Regions from separate parts of the Pseudoalteromonas sp. OF7H-1 genome, predicted to be linked through region 2. Evidence: riboswitches for the same ligand, from Rfam matches in the RefSeq annotation. Region 2 holds a riboswitch; the other holds the start of a gene.
What was found. A riboswitch is a leader RNA that binds a small molecule or an ion and turns the genes downstream of it on or off. The one in region 2 is predicted to bind cobalamin.

Region 1 (14,691 bases), on a different contig from region 2:
GCTGCATCTGGTGAGCAAACACGCGGCTTTTCATTTCTTCATCTTGGGCTTTTGCAGTTGCAACATAGTAAAGTTCGTTCACCGCACCTTGCTCTAACAATAGAATAGCGCGCTGCTCTGCCAAGCGACTCTTGCCTGAGCGAGCACCGCCCAGTATTAACTGTATTTGTGCCATTAGAGATGACCCACAATAAAAAGCAAAATAGCAAGCTCAGCAAGTTGCTGCGCAGCCCCTAAACAGTCTCCGGTGTAACCACCGAGTTGCGCGTTAAACCATTTAATGCACACAAGTCTTAACACAAATAAGCAAGTACACAGCATCAGCAAGTCGAACAGTGAAAGCGCAAGCCATGGCCAACAAAAAATTAAAATCGCGGTGGTAGTGAGCGTAAGGCGAGTCGCCGCAGCACTTGATAGATGTTTCGCTACCGGCTTAACTTTGCTCAGCTCATCAGCCTGTACATAGTTAAGCGCACCGATTAAAGACACCGCAAAGGCACGGCTTAGGCTATGGGCTAAAATAAATGCAGCGAGTGTCACTGCAAAGTCATTAAAGAGCATGGTCAAAAGCGAAAACTTGGCCATTAACAGTAATATCAGCGCACAACTACCGTATGTACCAAGGCGGCTATCTTTCATGATCTCAAGCTTTTGTTCACGGCTCCAGCCACCGCCAAAACCGTCAAAAACATCGGCAAGACCGTCTTCATGGAAAGCGCCGGTAAGTAAAATACTCGCAGCCAGTGCAACGACGGCGCCGAACATTGGCGACACACTACTACTGGCAACATAGCCAAGTATGGCCGAGAAGCCACCAACAAATAAACCAACTAAAGCAAAGTAACCACTCACTTCGTTAAGTTCATCAGATGAAGGGGCAGGATCCAAATGAATTGGCACTCGCGTTAAAAATACCACAGCAAGCTTAAACAGTCGCCACTCTTGTTGCCACTGCATTATGCGTCTACCACTTGCGTAACATGGGCATCGGCAAAGCTTGCCATTTCGCAAAAAAAGCCTAGCGCAGCTTGTAATAATGGAAGCGCTAGAGCGGCGCCCGTTCCCTCACCCAAGCGCATATCTAAATGCAGTAATGGCTCAGCGTTTAACTGCTCCAACATTAACTTATGGCCTTGCTCCATAGAGCCGTGAGCAAACACCATATATTGCTTACTATGCGGTGCTATTCTACTTGCCAACATAGCCGCTGCGGTGGAGATAAAGCCATCCACTATAATCACTTTTTGTGCCCGAGCAACCGCCAGCATGGCACCAACCATTTGCACAATTTCAAAGCCACCCAGGCGCTGCAAAATTTGTTCTGGCGTCGCAAGCTTATCTTGATGATATTCTAGAGCCTGTTTGATAAGTGCCCGTTTTTTGCAAAGCGTTTCATCGTCAATGCCTGTACCACGCCCCACACATAATTCCACACTCGCCCCGCTAAGCGCCGCTAAAATTGCAGCTGCAGAACTGGTATTGCCAATCCCCATTTCACCAAAAGCAATCACGTTGCTACCCGCTTCAATAGCGGACATCACCACTTGCTCTCCATATTCAAGTCCTTGCTTGAGCTGCATTTCGCTCATCGCGGACTGTTTATGGAAAGCATGAGTAATATCGCCAAGTCGCTGTGAGCGCAAATTCGGCGCAGGCTCACATGGCACTAATGTGCCACAGTCTACTACGGTTAACTGCCAACCAAGTTGTCGACAAAAGACGTTGATCGCGGCCCCCCTGCACAAAGTTTGCAACCATTTGTCCAGTCACCTCGCTTGGCGCAATAGAAACCCCTTGGCTTGCAATACCATGGTCACCCGCAAAAACAAACATTGCAGGGCGTATTATTGCTAACTGCTCTATGTCTAATTGCGTCTGCCCTTGTGAGAAGATCTGTACTAGCTGCGCAGCCAAGGCTTCAAGCTTACCTAGCGCACCTAGCGGTTTGGTTTTTAAGTCAATGCGCTGTTGAATAAGCGTGTTTAAGCGAGTATCTAACGGTTTAACCATGGGTAACTCCGACGCCTCCAGAGCGGCGATTTTTGAAAATAAGCAATGCTAAGAAGAACACGCTGCCAATGGCAGCGGTGATCACACCCACAGGAAGTTCCTGATTATCGATAAGCGTGCGCGACAATACGTCCACCCATAGCATCAAAAGCGAACCGCACAGCGCGGTGGCCACAAGCCCAATCACCTTTGCTTGCGAGATAAAAAAGCGCACGATATGCGGGATCATCAAGCCTACAAATCCGACTCCGCCGCACGCAGCCACAAGTACTGCGGTGAGTAAGGAGCTCAATAACAACATACCTATTCGCACTCGTCCTACATTCACGCCAAGCGTGGTGGCACTCTCATCTCCGAGCAACAAGGCGTTGAGTGGCCGACGCATCACTAAAAGCGTGATAAAACTCAGTAGCACGACCAAACATGGAAGCCATAGCCATTGCCAGCTCGCCCTTGCAAACGAGCCTAGATTCCAAAACAAGATTGCACTGATGGCTTGAGGGTCACTCCAATAAAGCAACAAGCTGGTAAAGGCACTGAACAGAAAAGAAAGTGCAACGCCCGCCAAGAGCATAGTTTCCACCTGCTGTAGCGCATTGCGATTTGCCACAAATAAAAGTAGCAAGATAGACAGCAAACTTCCGACAAATGCAGCCCCAGACATCATTAGGCTAGACTGTGCACCAAATAGCGCGATAAGCACCACCACACCGAATGAAGCACCTGAAGAAATACCAAATAAATAAGGATCAGCTAGAGGGTTACGCGTCACGGTTTGTAAAATAAGGCCCGCTATCGCCAGTCCTGCTCCCGCACTCATCGCCAGTAACGTCCGTGGCAGACGAAGTTCAACTACCACCCGTTGTTGAAGTACGTTGGGATCAAAATTAATAATCGCTTGTATAACCGTATGCCAAGATAAATCAATCGCACCGATCTTAAGTGCCATCAGCATGCTAAAACAGCACAAGCTCAATAGCAGTATCGATATCAACGCGATCCGCTTTGCGGCAATCATAATTGATACCCGTAATAAAAGCGTATATGTGGGATCTCACTGTTATTTGGCGGATGGCAGACAGTAGAAACCTCTGCACATACCCCAAAAACTTGGCTTAATAGGCTTTCGGTAATGACTTCAAGTGGCGACCCATCTGCAACAAGCTCACCGTTATTTAATACTAATAAGCGGTCGCACAAGGCGCTAGCCAAATTTAAGTCGTGAAAAGACGCAATGATAGTAACACCAAGCTGTTTGGCCAGCTCCATAATTTGGATTTGATATTTAATGTCCAAATGGCTGGTGGGCTCATCCATTATCAATACTTGAGGCGCTTGCACCATAGCACGTGCGATCATTGCCCTTTGCTTCTCCCCACCAGACAAGGAGCTAAAACATTGCTCCAATTTATGGCTCAATCCAACTTGCTCAATGGCATGTAAGATTACCTGTTTTTCAGCGGCCGTCGTTGTCGCGAGCAGTGATTTGTTCGGTGTTAGCCCCATCAATACCATATCAAATAATGGCAGAGTAAACTCAGCGGGGATCTCTTGTAGCACTACAGCAACATGTCTCGCGTAGGCTTTACGTCCATAACTAGCTAACGGCTTACCATTGAAAAGTAGCGCCCCAGAACTTGGTGCTGTGTATTGATATAAAGTGCGCAGCAAAGTCGACTTTCCAGCACCATTCGGTCCGAGCAAACCAATAAATTCACCCGAATTAATAGCAAAGCTGAGTGCCTTTAAGATGGCTTTACCACCAAGCTGCACGCTAAGTTTATCGACTTGAAACTGTGGAGTGACTGCCATAGCACCTCTGATTGGGCACGGCAAAGTAGTAGCTTATAGACAAGCGACAACTTTGACTTAAGTCTGCCCGCTTAAGTATATGGATAGGCCTTGGTATCTGACTTATGCAAGAGGCAAGGCTCAAGCACTTACAGTTGCGGGGACAGTTGAGGACTCACACCTCATTCCCAATATCTGCCTATCACGAAATTTGCAATATTATGAAGTCTAGACGTCTAAAATACAACTTTTGGCCAAGCCGTTTGGCTACTGTCGTAAAACACCTCAACTTTTACTATACCCGCATAAGGAATATCTATCTTCGATTGGTATGCAGTAAGCTCAGGCGATAGGTCAAGAATAAGTGCTACAAGCGCTTTTATTACTCCAGCATGCGCTACGACGGCGGTACACTCTTCACTTGGCGACGCCAAAATGCTGTGCCACCATGTGGCGACCCGATGATGGAAATCATACATAGACTCGCCCTCAGGAGGCGTGTGCAGCCAAGGGTTTTGCCAAAAATCGCCAATACTTGGAGATTGGGTTTCTCGCCAAAGCGTATCATAGGATTGTCCATCCCATAATCCAAAATCAAATTCGGCGAGATTTGGCTCCACCTCAACGGGGAGTTGATACTGCTTTGCAAAGGCTGTAGCAGTATTCAGACAGCGCTTCCTTGGAGAGCTAATAATACGCCGCAGGCCACTTAGACTCGTTAACGATTGCAGCAATTGCTGAGCGCCTATGGTACTGAGTTCGGGATCTGTCACTCCAAGTAAATGGCCTGATAGGGTCGTTTCACCATGACGAACAAAATATAGCTGCCGCTGCATTTTTACTTAACCTAAGGTTTGTTACCCAAAAAGCAAAAACGCAAGCTAAGCTTGCGTTTTCAATTAATATCATTCTACGGTTACAGGATCTGGTTTTCTTTCCACATCTCTTCTTTTGCTAACCGCTTTTTGCGTTTGTCGCATGGATCGTCGCAATCACAAATTTTGTCAATGCCCATTGAGCCCAAACCACCACAACTACTGGCCATGGATTTCTTTTGTACGATAACGCCTACAGCCATCGCAACAGCGATAAGCATAAGTAAACCGAAAGTAAGGAGGAATAAAGACATTATCTAGCCCCTTTTATTGCTACATTGAATTGAGTGACGACGCGCAAATTATACGCTTTCATGGCGTCACTCACAATTAAATTATGGGGTGTTGTTCAGCTTAATTCAAGTACGGCTTAAATGCTTCACTCGCGTAACTCTTGATCCCTTCAGGACTTTTATACATCAAATACACGGGGAGTTGATGCTCAGTGGCATACGCCTTTGCACGCTCCGTGCCCATCACAGTCAATGCCGTCGCTAGGCCATCAGCTGTCATCGCAGATGGATGTAGTACCGTTACCGATACCAGCTCATGTTTAACTGGGCGACCCGTTGTAGGGTCAATGAGGTGTGTAAAGGTTTCACCGTCCATTTCATAAAAAATACGGTAGTCTCCTGAAGTTGCAATACCATTTTTGCCGGGCTCTATCACGCGGTGAATTTGGCGTTGACCAACAGGCGCATCGGGTTTCTCGATAGCAATACGCCACTCACCATCCGGCTTCTTGCCAGAAACGCGAAGCTCGCCACCGATTTCAACCATATAGTCATGAATATCATGACTCTCAATCACCTCAGCGACCTTATCTATGCCATAACCTTTAGCGGTTGCAGAAAATGATAATTCCAGCCCCGCAACTGTTTTCGCAAGACCACGGTCATTTAAAATAAGCTTATCAACACCGATACGAGTGCGCATATCGTCTAACTCGGCCTGTGACGGACGCATTGTTGGTCTTTTGTCAGGACCAAATCCCCACAAATCGATAAGCGGTCCCATCGTAACATCAAGCGTTTTGGTCGACTTTCCAAGGCGGATAGATTCAGCAACTACCAAGCGAAAGTCTTCACTGATAGACATAACAGTATTTGCGGCTAAACGGTTGAACTGGTTAATCTCAGAATCTGGGATATAGGTGGACATAGATTGATTAACAGCCTTTAATGCTTGCTCAACCTCCTCATGCAACTGCGCTTGTTCGAGCGGCTTTTCACCGGGGAATACCTTGATGTTGTAAGTCGTGCCCATGGTTTTACCAGTCAGCACGATTTCCTTGGCTTCAGGTTTAGCGTCTTGGCACCCTGTTAAAAAAACGAATAAAAACGAAATAATAAAAAATCTAGATAAAAAAGCGTAACTTGCTTGCATCAGAATTCCCTGAGTTTAGTACCAACGGGTATAAAAAAGCCCTCGAGCAAAGCATTTTGCTGGAGGGCTTATATTCTAACTTAAGTTCATTGTTAGACCGAAACCTAATTAACCACCGAAGTCATCAAGTAGGATGTTTTCGTCTTCAACACCTAAGTCTTTAAGCATGTTAATAACTGCCGCGTTCATCATTGGAGGACCACACATGTAGAACTCACAATCTTCTGGCGCTTCATGGTCTTTAAGATAGTTTTCAAAAAGTACGTTATGAATGAAGCCCGTGTAACCTTCCCAGTTATCCTCTGGTTGAGGATCTGAAAGGGCAACATGCCATTGGAAGTTATCATTTTCTTCAGCTAGACCGTCAAAGTCTTCCACGTAGAACATTTCACGCTTAGAACGTGCACCGTACCAGAAAGACATCTTACGCTTAGAGTTAAGACGCTTAAGCTGATCGAAGATGTGTGAACGCATTGGCGCCATACCAGCACCACCACCAACAAATACCATTTCAGCATCTGTGTCTTTCGCGAAGAATTCACCGAATGGACCAGAAATAGTAACCTTATCACCTTCTTTAAGTGACCAGATGTACGATGACATCTTACCACAAGGTAATGTTAGGTTATTTGGCGGCGGAGTTGCGATACGTACGTTTAGCATGATGATGCCAAACTCTTCTGGGTAGTTAGCCATTGAGTACGCACGGATAGTTTCGTCGTCAACTTTAGACTCTAGCTTAAAGAAACCAAAACGTTCCCAGTCAGCACGATATTCTTCAGGAATATCATAGTCTGCATATTTAACATGGTGAGCTGGTGCTTCAATCTGAATGTAACCACCGGCACGGAAAGGTACAACTTCACCTTCAGGGATGCCTAGTTTTAGCTCCTTGATGAAAGTTGCTTTGTTATCGTTAGAGATAACTGTACATTCCCACTTTTTAACACCGAAGATTGATTCTTCAACTTCGATTTCCATGTCGTTTTTAACGTTAACCTGACACGCTAGACGACAGCCTTCACGTGCTTCACCTTTAGAGATGTGGTCAAGTTCGGTTGGTAGAATATCACCACCCCCCTCTTTAATATGTACGCGACACTGGCCACATGAGCCACCGCCACCACATGCAGACGATACGAAAATACCCGCGTTTGCAAGTGCACCTAGTAGCTTACCGCCAGCAGGAGTCTTGATCGCCTTTTCAGGATCGCCGTTAATATCAATTGTAACGTCACCGCTTGCTACAAGCTTCGATTTCGCTGCAATGATGATAAGCACTAGCATCACAACGATAGCGATGAACATGCTTACGCCTAATACAATAGTTTCCATCGTATAGTTTCCTCGCTACCTTACAGTGAAATACCAGAGAATGACATGAAGCCAAAGCCCATTAGACCTACAGTAACAAAGGTAATACCTAAGCCACGTAAACCATCAGGAACGTCTGCATACTTCATCTTCTCACGAATACCTGCTAACAATACGATAGCAAGTGCCCAGCCCACACCTGAACCTAGACCATAAACTACAGATTCACCGAAGTTTAAGTTACGCTCAACCATGAATGATACCGCACCGAAAATCGCACAGTTAACTGTGATTAGCGGTAGGAAGATACCTAGTGCGTTATATAGCGCAGGGAAGAACTTATCTAACGTCATTTCTAGAATTTGAACTAGCGCTGCGATTACACCGATAAACGTCAAGAAGCGTAGGAAGCTAAGGTCTACTTCTGCAAAACCTAGCCACTCTAATGCACCCGGCGCTAGCACTGCGTGATAAACTAAGTTGTTCACTGGTACAGAGATACCAAGTACTACAACTACCGCAATACCTAGACCTAGCGACGTTGTTACTTTCTTAGATACCGCCAAGAAAGTACACATACCTAAGAAGAAAGATAAAGCTAAGTTTTCAATGAAAACCGCTTTAACGAATAAACTAATATACTGTTCCATCTCTCTCCCCTTATGCCTTCGCTTCTACTTGCTCTTTCTTCCAAGTACGAAGTACCCAAATGAAAGAACCAACAATAAAGAACGAGCTGAATGGCATAACTAGTAGACCCATAGGCTGATACCAACCACCTTCAGAAATAAGTGGAAGGATTTCAACGCCAAACAATGTACCTGCACCAAATAGTTCACGGATAAAGCCAACTGTTAGAAGTACAACAGAGTAACCTAAGCCGTTACCAATACCGTCAAGGAATGACATTGTTGGTGGCGACTTCATTGCGTATGCTTCTGCACGACCCATTACGATACAGTTAGTAATGATAAGGCCGATGAACGTTGATAGTTCTTTTGCTGTTGAGTAAACAACGGCTTGAAGCACTTGGTCTACAACGATTACTAAAGATGCAATAATCGTCATTTGGACAATGATACGCACACTTGAAGGAATGTGATTACGGATCATTGAGATAAATAAACTTGAAAACGCAGTAACCAATGTCAACGCGATTGACATGATAAGTGCATTTTTAAGGCTTGATGTTACCGCTAATGCAGAACAGATACCCAACACTTGTAGTGCAATCGGGTTGTTCGCAAAAACAGGACCAAACAAGACTTCCTTCATTTCTTTTGCATTAGCCATTAGTTCAATGCTCCTTTACGTACTTTCGCAAGGAATGGACCAAACGCTTTGTCGCTTGTCCAGAAATCAACTGTGTGATCAACACCGTTAGAAGTAAGTGTTGCACCAGATAGACCGTCTACCTTGTGTTCGTTACCGCCAGCACTACCTTTAACTACGTCGATAGGAAGCTCTTTACCATCCCAAAGTGCAGTCCACTTAGGATTTTGGATTTCACCACCAAGACCTGGAGTTTCGCTGTGCTTATAAAAGTTGATTGACTTAATCGTCTCACCATCAGCTTCTAGCGCAAGGAAGCCATACATCACACCCCAAAGGCCGTAACCTTGGATTGGTAGAATGATAGTAGACACTTTACCTTGGTCATCTTTTGCGAAATAAACTGGAGAGTTATTCGTGATACGTTGAATACCCGCTTTGTCTTCTGCTTTTGAAAGTTTGTAACTACGTTTGGCATCAAACTTAGTCGCTTCAAAGTCAAAAGATTCCGCTTTAACGTCTTCTACAAACTCACCTGTTTTAAGACTAACAACACGTGATTCGATATTTTGGTTAAAAACTTCAGACACGTTTTTAACTTTATCGTAGCCAGCAACGGCTAAAATGTTACGTTGAATATCTTCGTTTTTGTTTGCTTGCTGCATAGGGCGAAGCTGAACCGAAGCAAAAGATACTACGATTGCACACACTAAACATAAGCCAACAACTACGCCGAGCGTTTTGCCCATTGATTCATTCTTAGTTGACACGTGCCAATCTCCTCTTCACATTAGACTGCACTACGAAGTGGTCGAATAGTGGAGCAAAAAGGTTAGCGAATAGGATTGCCAACATCATGCCCTCTGGATATGCCGGGTTAACAACACGGATAAGCACAACCATTACACCGATTAGCGCACCGTATAACCACTTACCTTTGTCTGTGAAAGACGCAGATACAGGGTCTGTTGCCATAAAGAACATACCAAATGCGAAACCACCAAGTACTAAGTGCCAATGCCAAGGCATTGCAAACGCAGCATTAGTTTCAGAACCGATTGCATTTAGAACAAATGACATCACAACCATACCGATGAATGTGCCCAGTACAATGCGCCATGATGCAATACGAACATAAATGAGGAACAAACCACCCAATAAAATAGCTAAGGTCGACGTTTCACCAACAGAACCTTGGATAAAGCCATAAAACGCATTAAACCAAAGGTCCATATTGCTGTAATCTAAAGCGCCTGCGCTAGCTTGACCTAGATAAGTTGCACCAGAGAATGAGTCAACAGCAGTCCACACTGTGTCACCAGAGATATCAGCTGGGTATGCGAAGAATAAGAACGCACGACCTGCAAGCGCTGGGTTTAAGAAGTTACGACCTGTACCACCGAAGATCTCTTTCGCAACAACTACACCGAACGTAATACCTAAAGCAGCTTGCCATAACGGAATTGTCGCAGGCAGGATAAGCGCAAATAGAACCGAGGTTACAAAGAAGCCTTCGTTTACTTCGTGCTTACGAACTGACGCGAATAACACTTCCCAGAAGCCACCAACCGCAAACACGGTTGCATAGATAGGCAAGAAGAAGCACGCACCGTAGAACGTTTTGGCGCCCCACCCGGCATCAGCGGTTAATTCACCACCAAGTGCTTGGAAGATAGCTACCTGCCAAGTATTAGCAAGCTCAAAACCGTTACCTAGTGCAAGCGCAGCTTGGTGACCGATGTTGAACATACCAAAGAACATTGCAGGGAACGTCGCCATCCACACTAAAATCATAATACGTTTTAGGTCGATGTTATCGCGAACGTGCGTTGCACCTTTGTTTACATAACCTGGAGTATAGAAGATAGTTGCTACGGCTTCATAAAGCGCGTACCACTTCTCGTGTTTACCACCAGGTTCAAAGTGAGGTTCAATGTCTTCTAAAAATTTCTTTAAGGCCATTTTTAACCTTCCTTCTCGATAGTAGTCAGGCAATCGCGCAGGATTGAACCGTACTCATATTTGCCCGGACATACGTAAGTACATAGTGCTAAATCTTCTTCATCTAGCTCTAGTGCACCCAACGAAATCGCAGAATCTAGATCACGTGAAATAAGATCACGTAATAATAGCGTTGGCAAAATATCGAGTGGCATAACACGCTCATAGTTACCGATTGGTACCATCGCACGCTTAGAACCACCAGTAGACGTTGTCATCTTGAACAAACGGCTAGGTGTTAAGTGTGAAATGAATGTACGTGTTACTGAGAATTTGTCACTACCCGGAGCGATCCAGCCAAATAGCTCTTTCTCGCGACCTTCAAGTAAAACTGATACTTGAGTATGGTAACGACCAAGGTAAGCATGAGGGCCAGTTGCTGTTTTACCAGCTAACACAGAGCCAGAAATGACTCGGTTATCACCGTCTTCAAGCTCGCCTGCAACTAAATCTGTTAGCGACGCACCGACATGAGTTTTTACTAAGCGAGGGTTCTTAACTCGAGGACCTGCTAGAGCAATAACTCTGTCTGAGTAGATTTCACCTGTCAGGAACAACTTACCAAACGCGATGACATCTTGGTAACCAATGTGCCAAACTTGCTTGTTTGTACCTACAGAATCTAGGAAGTGAATGTGAGTACCCACGTTACCTGCTGGGTGCACACCTGCAAACTCATGAACTTCTACTTGTGAGATAGAAGAACTAGGTACGTTAGCACCCGCTTTCTTACACACAAATACTTTGCCTTCAGTCAAACGAGATACAACCGCTAGACCCGCTTCAAACGCTTCCACGTTTTCTGCGATGATAACAGCAGGATCTGCTGCTAACGGGTTAGTATCTGTTGCTGTCACAAAGATTGAGCTAGGTGTTGCACTCGGCACAGCGACACGGCTGAATGGACGTGCACGAAGCGCTGGCCATTGACCAGACTCGATTAGCACTTCCTTCACTTTTTCAGAGTCTAAGTTGCTTAAATCAGCAGCTGAAAACTTCTCGAAAGTGATTTGCTCGTCGCCTTGAACTTCGATCACAACGGATTGAAGTACACGCTTAGCACCACGGTTAATTTCTTTAACTACACCAGAAGCTGGCGCAGTAAACTTGACGCCTGGGTTCTTTTTATCTTCAAAAAGAACTTGGCCTTTTTTGACTTGGTCATCCACACGAATATGCATGGTAGGACGCATACCGATGAATTCTTCACCTAGCACAGCTACTCGTTTGACAGCAGAACCATCATGAATAACTTGCTGAGGTGCGCCCTCTATTGGTAAGTCCAGACCTTTTTTTATGTTGATCATACGCACTTGCATTACATTAACGGAAAGAAACTGAAAATATCTTTAGTCACCACAGCGCCACCTCGTTTGTACTAAGTATTAGGTATAAAGAGCAGAAAGTTATGAGTCCGGATAGGGTTCCCAAACAAGCCCCTTTAAAATACCTCTCAACGCGCACAAAAAAGCAGCGTCGTGATAAAAGTCCTCACATATTTCTCTGATTTTAACATTAATCGTACTGAGTATGCGAGTGGAATTATGAAATTAATACGACTTTAACGTGGATTTAGATTAGTTGAAAAATCCATCACTGGAAGGAGTATAGACCAAAGTTGCATAGATAAAATTTTTCTTACCCTTATCTGCAAAATAAGTAAAAATTCACGGTCAAACAAAAACGGGCAAAGTACCAATTCGCACTTTGCCCGCAAAATCAAAAACAGTGAGATCAAAAACCGTGAAATTAAACGAGGTGACTAATTTCTACCGTTGCATCCACATCAGCTTCGTAATCTACGCCGTCAACTCCGAAGCCGAATAGCTTCAAGAATTCGTTGTGATAACCAACATAATCCGTCAATTCATCAATTGTATCGGTATCAACAGTATCCCAAATAGTTTGTACACGAGCTTGAACGCCGTCTTCTAGTTCCTTATAGTTTTGGAACAAGTGACCGCCATCATCAAAGCGCGGTGATTGGCCATATAGGTTTTCAGTAAACAATCCATGGATTTGCTCGATTGTCCCTTCATATGTACCATCACCTTTCATCACTTTAAATAGTGCAGAGATATAAAGAGGCATAATTGGAATAGCAGAGCTTGCCTGCGTCACTACTGCATTCAGTGAAGACACATAAGCTTCGCCTTTAATATCCGCTGTGGTTTCGCGAATTGCCAGCGTCGCACGGTCCAAGTCTTCTTTTGCTTTACCAATCGTTGCGTGGCCGTATATTGGCCAAGTCAACTCTTTACCGATATAAGTGTATGCCGTTGTTTTGAAACCATCAGCTAACACATCTGCTTGCTTAAGTGCATCAATCCAAAGTTCCCAGTCTTCACCACCCATCACTTTAACCGTATTGGCGATTTCGTCTTCGTTAGCAGCTTCAACTGTCATTTCATCAATAACGCGCTTAGAAGTATTTAGGTTTTTAGTCGTGATAGCTGAGCCAATTGGCTTAAGTGTTGAAGAATAAACTTCATCAGATTTAGGGTCTTTACGACGAGGAGACGCAAGGCTATATACCACTAAATCTACTTTACCCAATTCAGCTTTGATTGTGTCGATGGTTTTTTGCTTCAACTCATCAGAAAACGCATCACCATTGATATTTTTAGACCATAAACCCGCTTCTTCTGCAGCTTGCTGGAATGCAGCCGTATTATACCAACCCGCTGATGCTGTTTTTTTCTCTGAGCCTTCTTTTTCAAAGAAGATACCTAGCGTTTTCGCACCGGCACCAAATGCAGCGGTGATACGCGACGCCAAGCCATAGCCTGTCGATGCACCTATTACTAATACATTCTTGGGGCCATTTTCGATTTGGCCTTGTTGTTTTACGTATTCAATCTGTTCTTGAACGTGTGCAGCACAGCCTACCGGATGCGCATTAGTACAAATAAATCCACGAATTTTTGGTTTGATGACCATAAGAGATCCTATCCATTGATTTGATACAAAATAAAAGTGAGATTGCTCTCACTTTATTAAAATTACTGCGTAGTGTACTGGCAGATATGTAAAACACACATCTGATCAGCTATCGAACTTAGAACCACCCAAGCATTTAGGTGACTCTGGCGTCTGACCTTCTTTGTCTGAAAACTCTTCTGGTGTATAGGCATGAATGGCCAAAGCGTGAATATGGTTTTGCAGCTCATCTTTTAGCACTTCATTGATCTTTCGATGACGTTGCAGCAGCCTCTGGCCGACAAATTGTTCGCTTACAACAATGACTTTAAAGTGAGACTCTTCGCCACGGCTGTGCATATGGCTTTCATTGATAACGTTCAGATGCTTGCACGCAACGGCTTCAGCTATTTTGTCATAAATCTGTGATTGCATTGACATTATACTTTGTCTCCTAGAGCAATTCGTGACGCTACTATACGCCGTTCAGCGCGTATTTCCAACACTTCGAAAGGTGAGATTAATACGCCCCTGAGTCACCTTGGCCTGCTTTGGCAAAGCATGTTGATAGTCGCGCTGGCTATCACCTTGCATTACCAATAAGCTGCCCGTTTCCAATAAAATGTCGGTTACAGAGAGGCTTACTTTGTGGCGTATTTTAAATTTGCGGGTCGCGCCAAGCGACAGTGAAGCAATTATGGGCGTCAAACCGAGTTCGGGTTCATCATCACTGTGCCAGCCCATACTGTCTTGACCATTACGATAATAATTGGCCAATACCGCATTAAAAGGAATATTAAATCTGCGTTCTAGCGTTTGTCTGATCCCAAGCAATACCGAAGGCCAAGGAGCATTTTCGAGTCGCTTTCCCGAATAACTATAATGCACGTCTGGGTCGGCAATAAAGCATTCAAGTCGAGGCGTTTGATGGGTCTTACCAAATAAGGTGATGGTATTTTGCTGCCACGCAAGGCTATTCAGTAGTACATTATATAGCGCTAGACTTTTGTCGAAGCTAATAGCCTGTGCTTGATAGCTAAAACCGCTCGGCAAGTTCCGTGCTTTGTCTACTGCTCTCATGTTAAACTACCCGCTGCTTTTATTTATAGAACATTCACATGAC
Region 2 (14,691 bases):
TGACCATTTTCGACTTGTTCCAATGCACTTAACGGGTTAATGGCAATATTAACCGCCAGCTTTTTCCAAAGCGTTGGCATGATATCAAACGTGGTTTGGGCATTTTCAAATGTGCTAAACAGTTGCGAGAATACGCGCTGGTAGTGGCATTCTGCTGGTGAATTTAACGGCCCAAACCAAGTTGCACCTTGTCCTGTATGGTGCACAGTGTCTGCGACTTTATAGCCAGCAATGGATGTGCTTAAGAAGTAGGCGGATTGTGTTTTTTCAAGCGCTGCTAACTCACCAGACCAATCTACCATGCCATTATGACTAAGGATTAGCGTGCCATTTTTTGAAAGTACAGGGCGGAGCGCTTGGAGTGCTTCGATGACCTGATATGCTTTAACGGGAATGATTAGCGTATCTATACTGTTGGCAGGGAGTTCTGCAAGTGTTTTGGTGCTGCATGGGATGGTTTGTTGAATACTTGCTGTTTGATAGCGATAAGTCGCCGCGCGTTTATTTCGAGTGATCAGCGTAATTTGATGAGATTGACTAAGGTGCTGGGCGAGCAGTAATCCTATCGCCCCTTCACCTAAAATATGTATGTTAGCCATGTTTTCTGTTGCGCCAACTTGCCCAAATATAAAATAGAACAAAATAACTGACCGCACCGGCTAAATCAGCCAAAAAGTCAGCGGTAGATGCTTGGCGATATGGTAATGAATGCTGCATCCACTCAATTCCTGCACCGTACAAGGACAGTAGCACTATGTGTGTCCATACCTTTACTTTAAAAGCATGGTGAGAGATAAACGCAAGCACAAAAAACACACCAAAATGTGCCACTTTATCGATATTTGGGAACAGCTTTGGAGACAAGCTAATTTCCTTTGCGAATAGCACCGTACATATAATTAAAGAGATAATCAAAAGAGCTTTATAAACGCGCCGTGTCACAATACATCCTACTTCTGTATGACTAAGCGAGCAGTATACCATCGAAAACTGTCCATTGGGTGAACATCCTAATACGCTGTTTAAAAACTTAAAGTAACTCAAATTAGGCATAAACTGCTATAATCGAGCCAAAATGACTTTAGGAGAGAAGCATGCCTTCATTTGATATTGTATCTGAAATTGATATGACAGAAGCAAAAAATACCGTAGACAACGCGGTTCGTGAGCTTGATACACGTTTTGATTTTCGTGGCGTAGATGCGTCAATCGAGCTAAGCGGTGAAATGATTAACCTCAAAGCGGAAGCAGAACAGCAAGTTATGCAATTGTTCGATATGCTAGTGGGTAAAGCGGCAAAGCGTGGCCTAGATGTGGCAAGCTTCGAGTTAAAAGACATTGAGCGCTCTGGCAAATACGTATCGCGTAAGGTGGCGTTAAAGCAAGGCATCGACAAAGAGATGGCGAAAAAACTGGTTAAGCTCATCAAAGACTCAAAAGTGAAAGTTCAAGCATCAATTCAAGGCGATACGGTGCGTGTAACGGGTAAAAAGCGTGACGATTTGCAAGAAACGATGCAACTGGTTCGTACCGGTGAGCTTGGCCAACCATTTCAATTCAAAAACTTCCGCGACTAATTACGCTTTACTTCATTCCAAAAGTGCATAGATTGCACTTTTGGATTTCTAGACGTCCATTGACAATCATTCCGAAACCCAAGACAATAGCCTCGCATTTTCAAGGTGCTGTACACAACCTAGTGTGGTTGCTAAGTGTATAGATAATCGGGAAACTGGTGCGAACACAAGGGAACATCTAATTGCGTTAATCAACAATAAATTGAATAAGACAGTTTATTGCACGTGATTAGCTTGGATCGGTTCTATGCCAGCGCTGCCCCCGCAACGGTAGAGTGAACTGCTAATCTGCAGGTTTACTGAGCCCGGAGACCGGCCTTGAAACAGTCACTTTGTGTTCTTGTACGGTGGGTACAAGTTAGGGGAAACCATGTTAAATAAAACTGCTCTAAGCGCGGCGATAGCGACGGCGCTCTCTTTTTCAGCGTTTGCTGATCAAAATGTTGAACATATCACTGTTACTGCCAATAAATTTGAACAATCTCTAGAAAGCACACTGTCTGCCATTACGGTTATAGGTCGTGCTGAAATTGAAAAAAGCAATGTTCAAGATGTCGTATCGCTACTCGATAATGTCGCAGGTATTCAAGCGGTTAGAAACGGTGGCTTCGGCCAAAGCGTGAGTTTATTCCTACGCGGTAATGATGCTAAGCATACGCTAGTGTTAATTGATGGGGTTCGAGTGACGGATGCAAACTCCGGTGACAATTCGCTCACTAATTTACCACTTAATAGCATCGAAAGGATTGAGATCATTCGTGGTGCCAAAGCTGCGATTTATGGTTCAGATGCCATTGCTGGCGTGATTAATATTATTAGTCGCGAAGGGAATAACAATACTATCGCGCTTACGACTGGGAGTAACAATTACTCCAAGACCGAAGCAACGGTAAATTACAAAAAAGATAAGTTTAGTATTGCAGCTAATGCGGGTTACACTCATACCGATGGCTATGATGTGATAGAGAAAGACCCTGAAGCTGCAATCACAAAAAACCATGACCGTGATGGATATTATAACGGTAATGCCGGTTTAAATGTGCAGTATGGTGATGAAGAAAGTGGCATTTTTAGCTTACGTTCACAGTACAGTGAAGGAGAGGGGGAGTATGACTCTTTTGGTAGTGATGCTTACCGTTTCCATAACTACACCAATAAGTTGGCGTGGAAAAGACGTACTGACAAGTTTAGCCAAAGTGCGTCATACAGCTTAGGTAAGGAACAAAACGTTCAAATCGGTAATAGTGCTGACGATAACGCTTATGTCACCAAACGCAGCCAATTTGAATATCAGTCGCAATATAGTTTAACTGAAGCTTTGATCTTCACGGGTAACTTTACCTTTCTAAATGAAGATGTTGGTGATTCTACCGCCTCTTTTTCAGAGCCTGAGCGTGATAACTTATCTTTAGCACTAGGTGGGTTTTACAACGATGAAAATTGGCTGGCAGAGGTTGTACTGAGAACGGATGATTATGATTTTCATGGTCGTGCAAACACCTACACGGTTGCTGTAGGTAAGCAACTCATGGATGGCCTCAGTGTTAAGTTGAATCATGGTACTGCCTTTAGAGCACCTTCTTTATCACAGGCGTTTGTGATTGATAGTCCTTACTATCTGCCTAACCCGAATATTAAGCCTGAAGAAGCCACTAATAACGAAATTATTGTCACATGGAGCGGCGAGAACTTCCGTGTGGAAGCTGCGGTATACGATAACCGTATTACCGATAAAATCGTTTATCAGCAAAATGATAAATGGAAATACGTCCCTTACAATGTTCAGCGCGCTGACTTTGAAGGTGCTGATCTTTCTGTTGAAATTGAAGACAACTTTGGTATCGAGCATACAGTAAATGCGAGCTATGTGAGTGCTAAAGACGCTGATACCGATAAGCAATTACAGCGCAGAGCGAGACGTACCTTAACTTATTCAGTCAGTAAAGAGTGGGAAAATGTTGACGCAACACTGACCTTAGTCCATAGAGGTAATCGCGACGATAAAGTATGGGGAGCTGAAGGTGCATATACAGTGACTTTACCGTCATATACGCTGTTTAACTTAGCTGCTAACTATACGTTTTTCGACGGATTCAAGTTAAATGGCCGAATTGAAAACTTAACCGATAAGCGTTATTTCAATGCCACAGCGGGCGAAGCAAAAGATGGCTCTTTACTGGGCTATAAGCCACTAGGTAGACAAGCCTACGTTGGTGTGAGCTACAGCTTCTAATGCGTTAACTGCTTTTCAATACCCAGAGTGATCCATCATGAGTAATGGATCACTTTTCTTATTTATCATCTAGTTGCATTACATTTGTAACTGGTGTTCTGCCTTACATGTGGTTGATAATAGCTTTGATTTGTATTATTACTACCTTAAGGAAAAGAACATGAAGTCACTATTATTTGGGTTACTCACGCTTGGGATTGTCACATCAGCACAAGCCTCACAGCCTGAAAGCCAGCTTGAACCTCAATTTTCAACACAATCAATGACGGGCGATTTCGCTTGGTTTAACGCGCCATCGCAAACCTGTAGTCGGATCCGCAGCATGATGTACTATCGTCATCCTGGCAACGATCACCTAACGCCTATATCTGTGCCTGTGATTTATACCGGTGGAGAGTGTTGGTCTACTGGCAGGACAACATCTAGCCAAGGTCCAAAGGAAATGTATACGCAGGTTTCAGATATCATTCATCAGCAATTTTCGAATGTGGAACATAACTACAAAGAGTTGACGACCGATATCGTCAATAATATTGCCGCACAATCTAGCTCAAATAAAGTAAGCCACACGACTAGTCTCTACGGCACTATGCATATGAAAATCGCAGGTAGAGTCGATGCACAAAATAAAGTACCGGTGTTGATCGATGGCTTCGATTTGAAGTCTTACGCTAAGTTTCGTAAGAAGCAGCTTGGGATGAATATTTATATCCATGTCTATATTAACAACGAAAATGTCACCATCAAAGGTAAGTATGATGTACGTACCCAGCAGCTTGAGTTAGATCCTTTAATTTCTAGCTTTAAGCCTGTGGTGACGACAAAAGTAGAGTTGCCGTGGATCCTCGATTTGATAGATACTTTGACTCCAGGGATTTTTGACAAGCTTTATACAGAATTTAGCCGTATTGTGATTGATGTGTTTGAATTCTTGGGTGTGGATATGAGCGAAGATATTCCGCAGGTCATTAAACACAACGCCCAGTTAATCAATTCAGGTGTTGTTCCGCTTAAAGGCTTAGATACCTTAAGACCTGGTGATACTGCGAATTTAGAAATGGAAGTAATGCGTGGGCATTTGCGGATTAAAGATGGCCGCACTAGTTTTTATGTATTTGCTATACCTATGTTGCCGTAAGCCGTAAGCCGTAAGCCGTAAGCCGTAAGCCATAAGCCGAACGCAATCTATTGCGTTCGGCACACAAGTTTAGTGCTTTAAATTTGTCGCAAAATGGCTTTCAAACTTTGCAATTTTAGGGGCAATCATCACACTGCAATAGCCTTGGTTTGGGTTTTCAGTGTAATAATCTTGGTGATAGTGCTCAGCAGGATAAAATTCAGGCGCTGGGCTAACTTCAGTCACTATTTTTTCACTTAACTGGCTTTGAAGCTGCGCAATACAATCTTGAGTTTGTTGCTGTTGCTGCTGGTCATGATAAAACACCACACTGCGGTACTGAGTACCAATGTCGTTACCTTGGCGGTTCAACTGCGTTGGGTCATGCAGAGTAAAAAACATAGTAAGCAAAGTATCAAAGCTGACAATATCGGCATCAAATTGCAGTTGGACTACCTCAGCATGGCCACTGTCTCCCCGACATATCATTTGATAGGTGGGATTATCTGTGTGGCCACCTGTGTAACCTGACTGCACTGACTCAACGCCATTGACGCGGCGAAATGCCGCATCAATACACCAAAAACAACCACCACCAAAAGTTGCGGTTTGTAAATTTGCCATTATACCTCCTGCTCAGGATGTTGTTTCGACTGCTCCTCAAGACGTTTTGTCGTCTCTTCTGGAGATTGCGTCTTCTTAGCTAGTAAAGTATAGGCGGTTGGGATAACAAACAAGGTTAAAATGGTGGCAACACTGACACCGGCAAAAATCACGACACCGATCACCATGCGGCTTTCGAACCCAGGACCTGTTGCAAACACAAGAGGGATGGAGCTCATTACGGTCGTTAGCGAGGTCATAATAATAGGTCGTAATCGCTGCGCTGCAGCATCAACAATGGCTTGTTCGAAGGCAATGCCTTTGTCACGCAATTGGTTAGCAAATTCCACGATTAAGATACCGTTTTTGGCGCTAAGGCCAATCAACATGACAATACCAATTTGGCTATAAATGTTGAGCGTGCTGTCGGTGATAAACAATCCATACATTGCACCAACTAAACCCAGCGGTACGGTGAGCATGATAACCAGTGGATGGACAAAGCTTTCAAACTGTGCGGCTAATACCAAGAACGTAACGGTGAGCGCCAGAATAAACACATAGGTCATCGCTGATGCACCTTCATAAAACAGCTGTGACTCGCCTTTGTAGTCGATGGCGCCGTCGATATCATTCTCTTCGGCGGCAACTTTATTTAAAAAGTCGAGCGCTTGCTCCAGTGTATAGTCGCCAGCGAGGTTTGCCGTGATAGTGATTGCGCGCATACGGTTGTAGCGGTTTAATCGAGAAGCTGTGGCTTCTTCTTTTATGGTGATCAAACTGTCTAATGGCACGAGCTCATCGCTACGAGATTTCACATAAATATCAGAAATATTATCTGGGGCAGAGAAGTCGGCTTTGGTGCCTTTTAAGATCACATCGTATTCTTCACCGCGGTCAATAAAGGTGGTAACACGACGTTGTCCCAGCATGGTTTCTAGCGTTTGGCCGATGGCACTTACCGACACGCCTAAATCTGCGGCTTTGGTTTTATCAATGCTTATCAAAAACTGTGGGAAGGTTTCTTTGTAATCGTGATCGAGACGAACCAGTCCTTTATTTTCTCGTGCGCGTTCTAGAATGCGATCGCGCCATGCAGCTAACTCATCGTAGTCGTTACCTTGCAGTACAAACTCAATGGGACGTGAGTTACCGCCGCCGCCAATACCACGGCGCATAATAGCAAAGGCGCGAATATCTGTAACGTCTTGCATTTTACCGCTGATCTCATCCATGACTTCCCAAGTAGAGCGTTTTCGCTCATCCCAGTCTGGCATGCCGATAATAGCAACACCGCCTTGACCACCCCAACCAGGCACCCGAATAAGCACGCGGCTAAGTTCCTCTGAGTCTACATAAGGTAGTAGGCGCTCTTCAATTTTTGCCATATTTTGCGAGTTGTTTTCGTAGCTTGCCCCTTCTGGGCCATTCATCATAACGAAGAAAGTACCGCGGTCTTCTTTTGGTGTCAGTTCAGACGGGATCTGTTTAAACAGGCTATAGCTGGTAAAACCCGCCAGTGCCAACATCACAATCAGGCTATATTTGCGCGATAAGTTGTCTTGTAAAACTCGGCGATACCCTTGTTCTAGTCGTCCAAATTGACGGTCCATCCACTGACTAAAGCGGTTTTCTTTATTGCTGGGCTTTAATACTTTGGAGCAAAGGGCAGGAGACAAGGTCAACGCGGTAATACTGGAAAACAGCACCGCAGCACTTACTGCAAAGGCAAACTCGGTAAATAGGGCGCCAATACGACCATCCATAAAGACTAAGGGAATAAACACGGCAACCAAAACCAGCGTTGTCGCAATGATGGCAAAGCCTACTTCTCGCGCGCCACGGTAGGCTGCCAGTAACTTGGGTTCGCCAAGCTCGATGCGGCGGTAGATATTTTCTAGCATTACAATGGCGTCATCGACCACCAGGCCGATGGCAAGCACAAGTGCAAGCAGCGTCAGCAAGTTGATAGAATACCCCATGGCCAGTAAGAACATAAAGGTTGCAACTAAGGCTACCGGCACGGTAACAGCAGGGATCAGCGTAGCGCGGATATTGCCAAGGAAGATGTAGATAACGAGTACTACCAACGCCATGGCAATCGCAAGTGTGCTGTATACTTCAGCAATGGACTCACGGATAAAAATAGAAGAATCGTAGCTGTCTTCTATGGTGGTGCCTTGAGGCAGGTTGCGCTTTATTTTTTCAAGCTCTTTACGAGCGTTGTCGACCACTTCTAGCGTATTGGCTTTGGCTTGCTTAACAACACCAAGGCCAATCATATTTTTACCATTACCACGGAAGGTACTTTCGTCGTCAGCGGCTTCAAGTACCACCTGCGCGACTTCACCAAGTCGCACCAAATAGCCTTGTTCACCGCGCTTAATTACTAGGTTGTCAAAGTCTTCTTGAGTCTTATAGCTTCTGGCAATACGAACAGAAAAATCACGGTCAACGGATTCAATTTCGCCAGCGGGTAATTCTACGTTTTCTCTGCGTAGCACTTGTTCAATATCACTGCTTGTGACTCCACGAGCGGCCATCGCCTTTCGGTCTAGCCAAATTTTCATGGCGTATTGACGCTCACCGCCAATGCGTACATTCGATACGCCATCAACAACCGCCAGACGGTCAACGATAAAGCGTTGGGCGTAGTCTGAAAGCTGCAAGGTATCCATGGTTTCGCTATTGAGTACAAACCAAGCGATAGGGCTTTCATCGCTGTTTGATTTCGATACTTCAGGCGGCCTAACTTGTTCTGGTAGTCTATCCAGCGCACGAGAAACGCGCTCACGTACATCATTTGCAGCAGCGTCGATATCACGATCGATATTAAATTCGATAGTGATATTGGAGCTACCGTTGCGGCTACTAGAATTTATGCTTTTGATCCCTTCGATCCCCGAAATCCGGTTTTCTAGTACTTGGGTGATCTTGGTTTCTACTACTTCCGCTGATGCGCCTGTGTAGTTAGTGCTTACACTGACTATTGGAGTTTCAATATCAGGGTATTCGCGCAGCGGTAACATAGTAAATGCCACTAAGCCAAAGGTCAGCAGCAGTAAGTTAATGACGATCGCGAAGATCGGGCGCTTTACCGCCGTATCAGTGATTCTCACGTCGCCTTACCCCTTTACTTCGACTTTTGAGCCTGAGCGGATCTTCAAGGTGCCTTCCGTGATCACTTGTTGCCCTTCTGTAAGCCCTTCATCGATAGCAACCCAGCCGCTAAAGCGAGTTTGCAGGTGTACTTCGCGTTGTTGCGCTTTACCTTGGTCGTCAATGACAAATACAAAATGTTTGTCTTGTCTTGGAATGATGCTTTTTTCTGGCACCACAAGGGCTTGTAATCGAGCTAGTTCAAGTCCCATATGTAGTAGCATACCTGGGCGAAGTTTATGGTCTAGATTGGTGAAGCTCGCTGTCACTCGTACCGAGCGCGTTTGTTCATTAATACGCGGGTCAATATGGGAGACCTTACCGGTAAATAGTTGCTCTGGGTAAGCTTCGCTTTGTGCATTCACTTGCATACCAAGCTGTAGTTGCGCTAGGTATTTTTCTGGTACCTGAAAATCCACTTTAATGATGCTAATGTCATCGAGTGTGGTGATCACTGTATTGTTGTTTACGAAGCTACCAATGGAGACATTTCGAGTACCCAGTAATCCATCGAATGGCGCATAAATGGTCATCTCGGCGAGTTTTGTTTTAGTGGCTTCCAATTGTGCCGTTAAGGTGTCTACCTTTGCTGATTGTGCTTCTAGTTGAGAGCGAGCCGCCGATTGAGTTTTTGCTAGGTCTTTAAGGCGGTTTAGTTGTCTAATTTCTTCTTTTAGCGTCACTTTCAGCGCTTCGATATCGAGTTTCTCTTCGGCATCACGCAACTGGACTAGCTTATCGCCTTGTTTTACTACGTCTCCGTCATCGAAATATAGGGCTGCCACGTAGTCGCTTTGGGCGCTACTCACGTTGATTGCTTGATTTGCTCTAGCGGAACCAATAGAGTGAACAGCAATAATACGTTCTTCTTTGGCTACAGTATGAGCTTGAACGGAGGTTACGGGTGCCGAGTTGCCACTCATCTTGCCTTCCGAGGCTGGTAAATATAAATAGCCGCTGATAACGACTAGCACTACAATGATAAAAGGAAACAGTGCTTTTCCTGATTGATGACGCATAAAAGTGACCCAGATTATAATTTGTCTCTAGTTTACAAAATTAAAGGCTAACAAAGTCTACGGCATATCCTGTAAATTTGTGCATTAAACGAAAATGTAATTCAATTTAAGTGTTTGTACCTAAATTAAATATTATGAAACACAGTCATTCATGTAAACGATGCATCACAATACGTAAATTAGTCGCATGGGCGATCATCATGTATATCTTTTATGTCTGGTATACCCATGCTTGAAGCAAAACTACGTGCAACCGCTGATCGCAATGGCGTTGAATTTATGCTGGTTGGTGCAATTGGATTGGTTGTTATCATGCTTTTTGTCAACTTGCGTGGTACAGCTATTACTATTGTAGAAATATTTCTTGCCAGCGCCATGTTAGTGGCTATTTTTGTTGGCTTTCTTAAAAGTCAGCAACCATATTTTAGTTTATACTTTACAGAACAAGAGTTTAGGTATGTGCATAAATATGGAGCTTGGCCGCTATCCATTGTAAACTTCCACTCCAGCGGCATTCCCAAAGTTCAACAAGGTGTTGAAACACTTGAGTTAAATGCAGTTGGTATTAAACTTAATGATATTGATGCGTTTTTATTAAATTTAACACCTCGACTTGCGGGTAAATTATTGATCGAACAGCGGCATATTTTTTTACAAGCTGTTAAAATGCATTGCGAAAATGGCAACTGCCCATCTGAATGGTTGATAGAAGAAACCGTTTTTCGCTCCAAGGCGGGAAAAGAATATACTGGTTTAATGGCAATGTTTGCAAACCGGATGGATAATTTAAAGACAGTGACGGGATATGATTTATTGATCCCCGCGACTGCCTTAGACAGGGATATTTGGCAATTTTCAGTCATGTTAAACCGCTGGAAACTTAACCCTAAAGAGGTGGTAAAAGCATTGTTAGAAGAACAAACCACCTACTGAAGATGTAACAGGATACACCAATATGAGCTTAGAAACGGCCTATATTAAAAGTGGGCGTAATACCATTATTCACAAAGAGAAGAAGTTAGATCTTGTGATTGTAAATGGTGAAGCACACCCAAAAATCAAGGTGACTGCAAATGGTTTAGTGCCTTTTAAGGAAGACTTACCTAGAAATCGAAGAGAAGCTAAAGAGCGTTATTTAGAGGTCGTCCACGTTTCGAGTATTGATGTATTTGGTGAAGTAAAGCGGTTGTTGTTTATTCAGGCTTTAGACGGCCGAGAATATAAAATAGATTACAGTAAAATTGGCACTAAGTTGTTCGTGCGAATACATCAAGAGAGTTATCTATAATTCATAAGGAATAATATGAATGCATTCAAGGGAAGTTGGGTTGTACTTGCGCTAATATTAACGGGTTGTGGCGGAGGCTCTGGGAGTGATGAACCGAGTCAAGTCAGCGCATCGGTTAACGCGGGTGCTGATGTCCAAGTAACTGAAAAAACAGAAGTCACCTTGAATGCACAAGCATCACCTGCAGGTGGTACTTTTAACTGGCAAGTAATCTCTGGTGCAAACGTCAGTGAATTTCCAATCACGGAGCAACAAGCCGCTTTTGTTGCGCCGGATATCAAAGCCGATGTTAATTTACTTATTCAGGTTGATTATGTTGCGCCTGATGGCAGTCTTGCAAGCGACCAAGTGACGGTTGCTATCAAATCTAACAATCAATTACCTATACCAAGTATCAGCCAAACAGCACCGGAAACATTACCAGCCAAATATAAAGATACTATTGTCCTCAGTGGCGCAGGCTCCTCCGATCCAGATGAAAATGGCCAAGTGGTTGCTTATCAGTGGCAGCAAGTAAGTGGTCCCACAACAATACAGCCAACGGGCTTGAATACAGCTACTTTATCTTTTGTCCATCCATTATTGGCGAGCTCTCAGGCGTCAATCTGGCAGTTGACGGTTACCGATGATGAAGGCGGACAAGCCAGTACTCAGTTTACCCTCGGGCTACTTGCGAATTCGGATGTAGTAGTGGCAGATGCTGGGAGCGACCAGCAAGTGCAAGAGTTTGATGAGGTTACGCTTGATGGTTCAAACAGTGATACTGTATCTGGTCAGAAACAGTGTGTATGGCGGCAAGTGACGCCTGGCACTCAAGTAGCATTAAGTTCTGTTACCGGGTGTTCAACAACTTTTAACGCACCAGATCAAAATATTTTGTCGCAAGTGGAATTTGAGCTGACCGTTACTGATTCGCAAAACCGCTCTGCTACCGACACCGTGCGCATTGATATCGAGAAAAAGCCATTAGGTAAACTAAACGATAGTGGTCAAACCGCGTGTTATAACAATACGGATGCGATCACTTGTAGTATGACGCAGTTTACGGCTCAAGATGCGCAGCGTGGGCGTGATAATTTTGCCACTCAGGTGGCGAAAGAAGGCAGTGGTCGAGCAGGTTTTGACTTTACCAAACTAAATCGCTTTGCGGATGAATTGCCTGATGACGCTACCGACTTTGCTTGCGTTCGTGATAACGTCACAGGACTTATTTGGGAAGTGAAAGAAGCAAGTTCGGGTACATTACCAAATACTTCTTCTCGCAACGCACAAAATAGTTATACCTGGTATGTTGAGGTAGACGGAGCAATTGCCGAGGGGAGTGTTCAGGCCGCCGCAAATACAACCTGCCCGCAGGATAGTCATTGTGGTATTCAAGCTTTGATTGATGAAGTGAATAATCCTGCCGTTGGAGAGCAAAGTTACTGTGGTGGTAACAATTGGCGCTTACCAACTTATATGGAACTACTTGGACTACTAGATTACGGCAGTGCAAGTACCGCGGTGATAGATGAAGCACTTTTCCCTAACTTACCTAGCACAACCACGCTTGGCCATCGCTATTACTGGACCTTGCAGTCGAGTTTAGATGGTACCGGTGGCACGCTGAGAAGAGCTTATGTTATCGATATGGATACGGGCAATGATTTTGCAGTAGAAAAGTCTAGCAGCGCATTTGTTAGGTTGGTAAGGAACCCTTAGGGAGCGTGGTATGAAAATTATTGCAACTATACTATTTACTTTGTCATTTACGGCTGTTTGCCAAGCGCAAACTTGCGTTGGTACCGGCTCCAATACCAGCCGCTATACGATAAACAGTAACGGTACTGTGCTCGATAGCCAAACGGGATTGATGTGGCAGCGCTGCAACTTTGGGCAAAGTTACAACGCAACTGCTCAAAGCTGTGAAGACAATGCTCAGCAACTTACTTGGCAGCAGGCATTGGTGGTTGCCAACGAAGACCAATTTGCAGGGTTTACAGACTGGCAAGTGCCTAACGTTAAAGAACTGGCCAGTATTGTGTATCACGAGTGTGTGACTCCAGCAATAAACATAACGGTATTTCCAACGACCAAAAGTAATAATTATTGGTCGGCAACGACCCAAACGAACCAACCTCAGTTTGCTTGGGTGTATCAGTTTGCTGATGGTAAAAATAATCCAACCATTAAAACTGCGGATGCCTTTGTCAGGTTAGTAAGATACTATCAATAGCCTTTATTAGTGGTATTGATATTGCCCTTGATGCTAACGGGTATGGATCTCTAATATTGCCAGTCAGACACAGCTTGTTACTTTCATCCGTCTAAAATGGCTTTGGGATTGTTTGATCTTTTGGTACTCTCCTGAAGCACCCCTTTCCCGTCTTACATTCTGCACACAGGAGGCCATATGAATCGATTACTCAGCGCGATAGCCTTATCTTGTGCCGTATTGACGTCTTCTGCTCATGCTAACAATAAGTGCGATGTTGAACTTGGGCATGGTCTTATCATCACTGACAACGAAATTCGTATCGTTGATGATGGTCAGACCCGAATTCAAATCAACAATGATAGTCAGCTTTTTATTCTAGGCCGCTGGATTGAGTTAGATCAGGAAGGGGAGAAAGTTGTGCGCGAGTACTCTCTAGGAATACGGGATACAGTTCCTGAGCTGGTTAATCTGGCGACCGATGGCGTCAACCTCGGATTGAGTGCGATTGAGCAAGTAGTTGAGGGGATGTCCGACAAAGAACCTGAAGTGCTCAAAACGCAGTTGCAATACGTTGAACGTGCGCTGATGGATAAGTTTAAGCGTGGAGATGATTTCTTTTTTATCGCACCACAGTCACTTTCTAAAATTGATGATTTCTTTACTAAAGAGATCAGTCAAAAAATTCACTCTGCTGTTCATGGTTCGTTGGGCTCTATTTTAGTCTCTTTGGGGGATGCGTTTAAATCTCGCGAAGGGAATATCGAAGATCGCATTAACGATATGGGACAACGCATGGAGATTATTTCGAAAGAGATAGATAAATCGCTGCAGAAAAAGGCCCATCAATTAGAAGAAAAAGCGGCAGAATATTGCGAGTGCTTAAACACCTTAGATCAAACGGAAGAAAAACTACAGCGCATAGTACCTGAGCTAGTTGCTTACGATCTCGTCCAGATCCGCTCATAATCCATAGCAACTTTTGGCATTGTCTCGGCTGAGTTTATGCCAAGTTGACGATATGCCTATCACGTCTAAATAATCCTGCCATATTTGCCAATAGCTTTTTTGCATAAGAGAAACCGGATAATTCGAACCTAGCATTAGGCTCTCTTCTCCCGCATGTGTGATTAAGTGAGTAAGCCACTCAGAGAGTGTGAGTGGGTTTGCTAACATTTCGTGGCCAGAGCACTTGATCATGACATTATTAAGCGCTCCAATGCGCCTTAATATATCTGTACAAGGACTGTTAGCGTCAATAAAACCAGCATGGTTAAATACGATTTTAAGGTCAGCTTTTTGTTCTGCAAGTTGTAATAAAAGGTCGACTTTTTCGCTTTGTTTAAATTCTAATTGCGCCTCAAAATGTAGTCCATGCTCGGCAAGACAGGTGAGATTTTCGAGCACGAAAGGCGCAGATAAACGTTGGCTGTCACAGCCTTCGGTGATGTCTCTTATCGCCACGAGATGAGGATGTGCTAACTGTGCTATAGCTGCGCTA

Region 1: another riboswitch for cobalamin. It lies ahead of MHN30_RS00690 (ABC transporter ATP-binding protein); the one in region 2 lies ahead of MHN30_RS17700 (TonB-dependent receptor).

Annotation. Positions count from the first base shown of each region.
Region 1 covers NZ_JAKRFX010000001.1:143,103-157,793, reverse strand. The annotation lists gene cobU (bifunctional adenosylcobinamide kinase/adenosylcobinamide-phosphate guanylyltransferase) at 1-175, opposite strand, end outside; gene MHN30_RS00705 (adenosylcobinamide-GDP ribazoletransferase) at 175-957, opposite strand; partial or broken gene cobT (nicotinate-nucleotide--dimethylbenzimidazole phosphoribosyltransferase) at 957-2,010, opposite strand; gene MHN30_RS00695 (iron ABC transporter permease) at 2,003-3,028, opposite strand; gene MHN30_RS00690 (ABC transporter ATP-binding protein) at 3,025-3,822, opposite strand; cobalamin riboswitch at 3,891-4,019, opposite strand; gene MHN30_RS00685 (histidine phosphatase family protein) at 4,038-4,637, opposite strand; gene nqrM ((Na+)-NQR maturation NqrM) at 4,718-4,930, opposite strand; gene MHN30_RS00675 (FAD:protein FMN transferase) at 5,031-6,062, opposite strand; gene nqrF (NADH:ubiquinone reductase (Na(+)-transporting) subunit F) at 6,171-7,397, opposite strand; gene nqrE (NADH:ubiquinone reductase (Na(+)-transporting) subunit E) at 7,418-8,026, opposite strand; gene MHN30_RS00660 (NADH:ubiquinone reductase (Na(+)-transporting) subunit D) at 8,037-8,669, opposite strand; gene MHN30_RS00655 (Na(+)-translocating NADH-quinone reductase subunit C) at 8,669-9,418, opposite strand; gene MHN30_RS00650 (NADH:ubiquinone reductase (Na(+)-transporting) subunit B) at 9,408-10,610, opposite strand; gene MHN30_RS00645 (Na(+)-translocating NADH-quinone reductase subunit A) at 10,613-11,956, opposite strand; gene fabV (enoyl-ACP reductase FabV) at 12,399-13,589, opposite strand; gene MHN30_RS00635 (BolA family protein) at 13,695-14,009, opposite strand; gene MHN30_RS00630 (alpha-ketoglutarate-dependent dioxygenase AlkB) at 14,055-14,648, opposite strand; gene MHN30_RS00625 (methyltransferase) at 14,687-14,691, shown strand, end outside.
Region 2 covers NZ_JAKRFX010000016.1:457-15,147, forward strand. The annotation lists gene MHN30_RS17685 (2-dehydropantoate 2-reductase) at 1-599, opposite strand, end outside; gene MHN30_RS17690 (VanZ family protein) at 592-942, opposite strand; gene MHN30_RS17695 (YajQ family cyclic di-GMP-binding protein) at 1,095-1,577, shown strand; cobalamin riboswitch at 1,667-1,913, shown strand; gene MHN30_RS17700 (TonB-dependent receptor) at 1,948-3,810, shown strand; gene MHN30_RS17705 (hypothetical protein) at 3,971-4,948, shown strand; gene msrA (peptide-methionine (S)-S-oxide reductase MsrA) at 5,018-5,554, opposite strand; gene MHN30_RS17715 (efflux RND transporter permease subunit) at 5,551-8,649, opposite strand; gene MHN30_RS17720 (efflux RND transporter periplasmic adaptor subunit) at 8,656-9,708, opposite strand; gene MHN30_RS17725 (DUF2982 domain-containing protein) at 9,937-10,641, shown strand; gene MHN30_RS17730 (hypothetical protein) at 10,664-10,996, shown strand; gene MHN30_RS17735 (DUF1566 domain-containing protein) at 11,012-12,697, shown strand; gene MHN30_RS17740 (DUF1566 domain-containing protein) at 12,708-13,211, shown strand; gene MHN30_RS17745 (YggN family protein) at 13,389-14,159, shown strand; gene MHN30_RS17750 (amidohydrolase family protein) at 14,154-14,691, opposite strand, start outside.